2 linked regions of the Gimesia benthica genome follow. The protein of the gene in region 1 binds, or shares a complex with, the protein of each later gene. Links are inferred from orthologs where the notes say so. Each region holds a gene or a part of one and is shown on either strand. Other genes may lie near its edges.

Evidence for each region. Proteins that work in one complex are often made in the same cells at the same time.
Region 2: the proteins of fliM (region 1) and fliG are in contact, whole or in part, in a crystal structure (PDB 4QRM), measured with the Thermotoga maritima proteins. The link is inferred for Gimesia benthica from one-to-one orthologs. Residues at the interface, in WP_004081085.1 of Thermotoga maritima: Tyr124, Leu127, Asp128, Ile130, Met131, Gly132, Gly133, Pro134, Glu136, Pro139, Arg141, Thr144, Glu145, Ile146, Glu147, Ser149, Ile150, Lys153; in WP_004082903.1 of Thermotoga maritima: Phe122, Ser125, Glu126, His127, Pro128, Gln129, Thr130, Val133, Glu157, Arg161, Leu164, Leu165, Arg167, Ser169, Glu171, Val172, Glu175, Ile176, Asn179, Lys182.

The regions. Positions count from the first base shown.
Region 1 is NZ_CP043930.1:2,201,963-2,206,240, reverse strand. The notes cover bases 846-3,711. They hold fliM (flagellar motor switch protein FliM), read left to right. Parts: upstream 846-1,686; coding sequence 1,687-2,736; downstream 2,737-3,711. Other genes in these bases: rplT (50S ribosomal protein L20), read left to right, coding at 3,431-3,711; rpmI (50S ribosomal protein L35), read left to right, coding at 3,147-3,347; F1728_RS08340 (glutamate-5-semialdehyde dehydrogenase), read left to right, coding at 846-1,611. Also shown: F1728_RS08345 (Crp/Fnr family transcriptional regulator), read left to right, coding at 1-48; more of F1728_RS08340, read left to right, coding at 337-845; more of rplT, read left to right, coding at 3,712-3,787; F1728_RS08320 (hypothetical protein), read left to right, coding at 3,992-4,278. UniProt on the Bacillus subtilis protein: One of the proteins that forms a switch complex that is proposed to be located at the base of the basal body.
Region 2 is NZ_CP043930.1:927,332-931,036, reverse strand. What follows is about bases 1-2,999. They hold fliG (flagellar motor switch protein FliG), read left to right. Parts: upstream 1-1,001; coding sequence 1,002-1,997; downstream 1,998-2,999. Other genes in these bases: F1728_RS03785 (FliI/YscN family ATPase), read left to right, coding at 2,807-2,999; F1728_RS03790 (FliH/SctL family protein), read left to right, coding at 2,078-2,797; F1728_RS03800 (hypothetical protein), read left to right, coding at 1-947. Outside these bases: more of F1728_RS03785, read left to right, coding at 3,000-3,705. UniProt on the Bacillus subtilis protein: One of the proteins that forms a switch complex that is proposed to be located at the base of the basal body.

The DNA.
Region 1 (4,278 bases):
GAATGGCACGAGTTTCGTTCCAAACTGTATTCCGACTGGCAATTCTGAGCAGAGGTCTCTCCGGGAACTCAAATTCTTCCGGAGAGCGTTTAAAATAGATAAAATTAGAAGGTTATCAGCGCGAAAAGTGATCCCGCGTTGACACATTTCCGCTGATTGCTGATACTCCGGAATGCGGAACCCGGTTCGTCTGGACTGCGGTGGGCGATACAGAAGCGCACCGGCCGGGGGAAGTCTGTGTCAATATTTTGAGAATCCACATTCCACAGCTGTTATCAGTTTCAGATTAACCCGGTGGCAGGGGCCGGTGAATCCCTGCTTAGATCGCTTGAAGTTATGAGTAGTACGACCGAATTAGACCTGGCGCAATACACCGAACAACTGGCTCAGCAGGCCCGCGCTGCATCGCGTAAACTGGTTTCCGCTAATGGGAACCAGAAGAATGCCTGGCTCCGTCGGATGACCGAACTGATTCGGGAACGGACTCCTGATTTACTGGCTGCGAACGAACGCGATATCGAGCAGGCTCCCGAATACGGTTTGTCGGAAGCGTCGATTGACCGTCTGCGATTGACCGAAGCGCGGCTGGAGGGCATTGTCACGGCGCTGGAAGAGATCATGGCTTTGCCTAATCCGGTTGGCGAAGTGATTGACAGTAACATGCGTCCCAACGGTCTGCTGGTAACCCGGGTGCGGGTGCCTCTGGGCGTGGTGTTCTTCATTTATGAGTCGCGTCCGAATGTGACCATTGATGCGGCCGCATTATGCGTGAAGAGCGGCAACGCGGTGATCTTACGCGGCGGAAAAGAAGCCTTTCACAGCAATATGGCCTTTTATCAGCTGCTGCAGGAAGGGCTCCGCGACGTGGGGCTGCCTGAGCAGGCCGTACAACTGGTGGAGACCACCGATCGCGAAGCGGTGGGGCATTTTCTGAAGTTGAACAAATACATTGACGTGACCATTCCCCGTGGTGGTAAGGGGCTGATCGAGCGTGTGGCCCGTGATGCCACGATGCCTGTGATCAAGCATTTCGACGGAATCTGCCACGTCTATCTCGATAAGACGGCGGATCCGGAACTGTCAAAGCGGATTACGGTCAACAGTAAGTGTCAACGGCCCGGTGTGTGTAATGCCGCCGAGTGTCTGCTGGTGCATGCGGATGTCGCAGAGACCTTATTACCGGAAGTTGCGAAAGCACTGCTGGATGCGGGGGTTGAGCTGCGGTGTTGTCCCCGGTCGCTGGAACTGGTGGGAAGCGGTGTGCCTGCGACCGAGGAAGATTATGGCACCGAGTACGGGGCGAAGATCCTGTCGGTTAAGGTTGTCGAGGATATGGATGCTGCGATTGAGCACATTCATCAGTACGGTTCGGGGCATACCGAATCCATCATCACGACCGAACTGGCGGCAGCAGAGAAGTTCACGACCGAGGTCGATTCTGCGGCTGTAATCGTGAATGCCAGCACGCGTTTCAATGATGGGGGTGAGTTCGGTCTGGGAGCGGAAATCGGTATCAGCACAGACAAATTTCATGCACGGGGCCCCTGTGGGCTCAACGAATTGACGAGTTATAAATACGTGGCCCACGGAGCAGGGCAGATCAGAGAATAGAGGGGAAACAAGTTTTTGCGACCCGGCCGGTGAGCCTCATATCCCGGCGGGCTGTGAATTACAGGGAGGCCAGGGATGGCAGATGTACTCAGTCAAAATGAAGTGGAATCGCTGTTATCGGCGCTGGATCCATCTGCCGGCTCTTCCGGTGGGGGGAGTCGACCGGCGGCCCGGAATACCGATTTCAATTCCCAGATCAGCATCTACGACTTCAAACGCCCGGAACGCGTCAGTAAAGAGCAGATGCGGGCGTTTCGCGCTTTGCATGAAAGCTTCAGCCGGGAGTTCGGGGCGGCACTCAGCGGGATGCTGCGGTCGATTATTGAAGTCAAACTGATCAGTGTAGACCAGCTGACGTATTCTGAATTCGTCTTCAGTCTGGAAAACCCGACCTGCTTCAACCTGCTCGAATCCGAGACGCTGGACGGACATATTATTCTGGATATCAGCCCATCGATTATCTTCCCGATCATCGACCGGCTGCTGGGAGGGGATGGCCACACGCACGGTGCCTATCCCAATCGGGCTCTTACCGAAATCGAAATCCGCCTGGTGTCGCGTATTACCGGCCTGGCGATTGAGGGGATCGAATCTGCCTGGAGTAACCTCTGCGACTGGAAGCTGCGGGTTTCCCAGGTGGAAAGTAATCCCCAGCTGGTTCAGATCGTGCCGCCGAACGAAGTGATCGTGCTGATCTCTTTCGAAGTGACGATGGGGGAGACCCGGGGAATTATCAACCTCTGTATTCCCTTTAATACGATTGAGCCGCTATCGAACAAGCTGACTTCAGATACCTGGTCGGCTTATAAGAAGAAAACGCCTGACATGCGTCAGCAGTTGAATCTGGAAGCGAGTGTCTCCAAGTCCAAGATCGAGATGAAGGTGGAGCTGGATCACAGTCGGCTGACTGCGGGTGAGGTAATGAATCTGGCTGTCGGTGATGTGATCATGTGTAACAAGGGGAGTGCCCAGAGCCTGACGGTGGAAATCGAAGGGGCACCGGTCTTCACGGCTTATCCGGGTGTTTATAAGGGGCATAAGGCGATCAGCATTGAAAAAATGCTGGCGATACCCAAAGATATCATCGAGCAGCGAATCAAGCAGGCGGAAGCAGGCCAGGCCTGACGCAGACGAGCACGCCGGCGGTGTGGTCATAAGTTTACATTTTACTGGTTGAGCCACTGCTGAATAACCTGCAGCGGGAGCCATCACCTGCAAGATTGATGGATTCCGAGCGTTCACGTCGACCGGAGAACGCGAGTTTTCGGGAAATCGGTTTTTTTCTCTGCAGGAATACGGAATTTACTCCCGTTTCGGTGGAAAACCAGAGGGGAGGCTGATTATACTGCCCGATCAATCTACAGCGCTACCGTTGTGGTTTCTGTTTTTATGAACAGTATTCTTTGCTGTTGACCGGGTGAAATCTGGTCCGGTAAAGAGATATATAGATAGTGTCATTCAGGACTTACGCCTAGAAACTCTGTTGTGTCAGAGGGCCGGCGAAAGCTGAAGTCATTTACGAAGATTGAAGAACAATGCCCAAGCAAAAGACTCACAAAGGATTGAAGAAGCGTTTTAAGATTACCGCTTCAGGAAAAGCCAAGCACCGCAAAGCATTTCGGGGCCACATTCTGAGCAAGAAGAGCCCCAAGCGGAAAATCGGTCTGCGTAGCGATGGCGTCGTGACCGGAACGGAAGCGAAGCTGATCGTGGAAGCCCTGCGTCCCGGTTCTTAAGCCGTTCCCGATTCCCCTGACAACGGCACGCGGGGAAACGATCCTGACAGAATCCAGATTACACATTCAGTTGGAAAGTAATAATGCGAGTTAGCAAAGGTTCAGCTCGACGTCGAGCCAAGAAAAGACTGTTTAAAGAAGCCCGTGGTAATTACGGTGGCCGCAGCAAGTTGTTGCGTACCGTAAAAGAAACAATCATTCGGTCTCGTGCTTATGCCTACCGTGACCGTCGGGTTCGCAAACGTGAATTCCGCGCTCTGTGGATTACCCGTATCACCGCTGCCTGTCGTGCAAGGGGTACGAACTATTCGCAGTTCATTAACGGTCTGTCCAAAGCGGGCATCACGCTGAACCGGAAGTCTCTCAGCGAGCTGGCGATTTCTCAGCCTCAGATCTTCGATGAGATCGTCAAAGCAGCACAGGCAGCTCTGGCAGCATAATCTGCCTTTCTGCTGAAATAAGCCAAATTCCAGCCGGATCTGTTTTTAACAGGTCCGGCTGTTTGCGTTTGTACCTGGCTGCGGGGAGAGCGAAAATTGCCATACGCAAAACGGGAAGGATCTGGTAAATTCAGTCATCGTTCCCGCCTGTGGGCTTAGGCAGGCCTGGGTTTCTCGTTTTGATCCGCAGGGAGGCAGGAGAGTATGACTCACTTAAGGCGAGTATCGTACCGACAGCAGCAGCTCCGAAGATTGCTGCTGGCGTGGACGCTGGGCGTATCGTGCGTCTGTCTCCTGGCTGGTTGTACCGGCGTGCGTCGCGTCGTGCCTGCCCCGCTGGTGTTTGAAGAGCAGTCTCAGAAGATTCTGGCGATCGCTCCTTTGGGCACGCCGAAAGCCGAGGCGATTCAAAAGCTGACGGACGCCGGAATCAGCGGGGAATTTGCTTCCAGCCCGTCCATCTATTACTGCGATCTGTGGGAGCAGGAGAA
Region 2 (3,705 bases), 1.3 Mb from region 1 along the record:
CCGCGGAAGATAAGAATGCCGCCTTCGATGGTAAATTCATCAGCTGGGTCAACAAGCATACCCGAAATTACCAGACCAAGATTCTGGACTCCCTCTCTTACATTCCCGATGTAATCGTGAATGTGAACGTCGATGTGGAAAACCTGAAGCGCTACGTTGAACGCAAGCAGGAAATCAACACCGATGGCACGGTCGCACTGCAGTCGAAAGAGCAGTCGACAGAGCGGAACATCAGCCAGAAACCGGCACGAGCCGAACCGGGGGCCCGTTCCAATCAACCTAATTCGCTGTCGGTTGCACGCGGTAATGAGAAGAGCGAGAAGGTAACCGAAACGAATTCAGAATCGCTGTCGGCGCCTTCCTTTACCTGGACGGAAAAAGAGTTTGTCGCTGCGATGCCGAACACGGTTCAGGTTTCAATTTCCATTCCCGAAGACTATTACGCTGCTGTCGCAGTCAAACGGGGCATCCAGAAGGGAGAGTCGGATGCAGATCTGGCCACCTTCAAACAGGCGACCGATACGATCAAAGCTGAGGTGGAAACCAGTATTCAGAAACAGGTTCAGAAGCTGATTCCCTCCCAGTCGGCTGAGAATTCCGTGAGCGTTGCTTCATTCGTCCGCGTGGATCAGCAGGTGCCGGAAGTGGCATTACCGATAACGGAAACCGTAGGTGAATTTGTGAGCCAGTGGGGCAGCACCATCGGTCTGGGACTGTTCGCTCTCTGGGCACTCTGGATGCTCAATAAGAGTATGCCGGAGATTGAAGAAGTCAATACGGAGGAAGTAAACATGCCTCGCGAAAAACCGACTCCCGCGGAAGACGAAGAGGAAGAGATTCGCCCCCGCAGGCAACCGACACAGCGGGATGAAGTGCAGTTACTCGTACGCGACAATCCGGAAGCTGCGGCCCTGGTGCTGCGGAAGTGGATCCAGTCCAAGTCGTAGACAGGTGCTCCTCCGGGAGTCGATCAGGAATACAGTTAAAGAGTGGATAGAAACATGGATGATCTCCAAAAAGCAGCTGTGCTGTTACTGAGTCTGGACAAACCGCTGGCTGCAGAGGTCTTAAGTCTGATGTCCAAAGATGATGTCGAAAAAGTGACAATGATGATTGCCCGGATGCAGGATGTCACCAAAGAGCAGCAGTCCAGCGTATTGAACGAGTTCACTTCTCTCAGTGGTGAGCAGACCAATATGGAACGTGGTGGTCTGGATGCGGTGAATGAACTGCTGGAACAGTCGCTGGGGAAAGAAGGCGCCGGTTCGATTCTGGACAGCATCAATCAGACGATGAACTCGGTTCCTTTCGGATTTTTACAGAAGTCCGGAGCAGCGAACCTGCTGACTTTTATCATCGAAGAACATCCACAGACCATTGCCATGATCATGTCGCATCTGCCCAGTAACCTCGCGGCAGAAGTACTGGCAGGGCTCCCTTCCAACAAGCAGATGGATGTGATCAAGCGGATTGCCAATATGGAGCAGACCAGTCCGGAGGTCATTCGTGACGTTGAGAAGAGTCTGGAACATCGAATGAAGAATACATTCAGCCAGGGGACAGAAAAGGCGGGTGGCGTGGAACTGGTGGCTGAAATCCTGAACGTAACCGACCGGATGACCAACAAGGGGATTCTGGAAAATATGGATCAGGAAACACCCGATCTGGCAGACGAGATCAGAAGACTGATGTTCGTCTTTGATGACCTGGTCAAACTGGACAACAAGGCCATTCAGGCTCTGCTCAAAGAGGTTGATACCAACCAGTGGGCGGTGGCTCTCAAGGGAGCTTCCGAAGAGATCAAGCAGAAGGTGCTCAGCAATCTGTCACAACGGGCGGCTGACATGCTGCGGGAAGAAATGGAATACCTGGGGCCGATCAAGGTCAGCGATGTCGAAGCCGTTCAGCAACAGATTGTCGACAGCGTGCGGCGGCTTGAAGATGCCGGTGAGATTGAAGTCGCCTCAGGAAGCGAAAGCGAACAGTACATTACCTGATGTCGGTCAGGGAACGAGTTTGATGTCAGGCGGTTCTGGACGCAGAGGCAGCCTGACAGAATACAGATAAAGATCGAATTATGGCGGAACTGGAAACAGCAAAACTGTTAAAAGCAGAAGCCTTTCGAGCATTGGGTTCGAAGGTGGCTTACAGTTTTAACGACATCGAAAAACGATGCGAAGACTACATTCAGAAGGTGCGCGACCAGACGCGCCAGATGATTCTGGATGCGCAGCAGGAAGCGGAACAAATCAGACAGACTGCCTACCAGGAAGGTCATCAACAGGGGTTGACCGAAGCACAAATGGAACAGGAGCAACTGGTACAGACCCGGGCCGAGCAACGGGCCAGCCAGATGGTTCAGGAGCAGCTGGGAACCGTTTATCCCGCGATGCAGCAGGCCGTGGAAGCCTTGCAGCACGAACGTGTGAACTGGAGACAGATCTGGGATAAGAGTGCCGTCGAAATCTGCCTGGGGATTGCCGAGAAGGTGATCCGCGCGGAACTGAATGCGAAGCCTGAGTCGGTGCGTCCCATGATGAGTGAGGCGCTGAAGCTTGCTTCCGGCACGCAGCAGATTCGCTTTCATCTGAATCCTGTCGATGTCGAACATCTGGGGCAGAACACCAGAACTTTCATCAGTAATTTAACCGGCTGTCAGAGCTGTGAGATCATAGAGGACGAAACAATTTCTCCCGGTGGTTGTATTGTCGAGACGCAGCACGGCACGATTGACGCGACCCTGGAAACGCAACTCGAGCGAATTTCAGAGGAACTGATCATTCAGAATCAGGAATAGTCTTTTCGGATGTTTGATGTATCCCAGCAGATAAAACAGATTTTGCCCTTTCGCCTGACCGGCAGGGTGACCCGTGTCGTGGGACTGACGGCTTCAGTCTCCGGATTTCCGGCACCGCTGGGGGCAGTTTGCGCCATCGATCGGGAGAATGGTCACGCCATCGAAGCGGAGGTGGTCGGCTTCCAGGATGAAGAAACGCTTTTACTGCCTTACGAAGATCTGACCGGAATTCGTCGTGGAGACCGTGTGTCACTGATTCAGTCGGTCCCTGCCGTGGCGGTGGGAGATGAAATTCTGGGACGTGTCCTCGATGGACGCGGACGTTGTATCGATGGCAAAAACCAGGCGATGCTTGCGGAACGGGCCAATCTGAAGGCGAAGCCTATTTCGCCCCTGGATCGTCCGCGAATCGATACACCCTTGAGCACAGGTATTCGGACCATTGATGGATTACTCACCTGTGGCAAAGGTCAAAGGCTGGGGATCTTTGCGGGCAGTGGTGTTGGAAAAAGTACCTTGATGGGACAGATGGCCCGCCAGAGTTCTGCGGACGTGAATGTGGTCTGCCTGGTGGGTGAGCGAGGCCGTGAAGTCCGAGAGTTTCTGGATCGCGACCTGGGCCCGGAAGGACTGTCCCGTAGTGTGGTCATTGTGGCAACGAGTGACGAACCGGCGTTGATTCGTCTGCGCGCCGCGCATCTGGCAGCCGCCGTCTCGGAATACTTCCGCGATTGTGGCAAGGATGTGCTGCTGATGATGGACAGCGTGACCCGCTATGCCCTGGCACAACGGGAAATCGGCCTGGCGGCCGGTGAGCCTCCGGCGACCCGTGGCTATCCACCCAGCGTGTTTTCCCTCCTGCCTAAACTGCTGGAACGGAGTGGTCGGACCGATTCAGGAAGTATTAC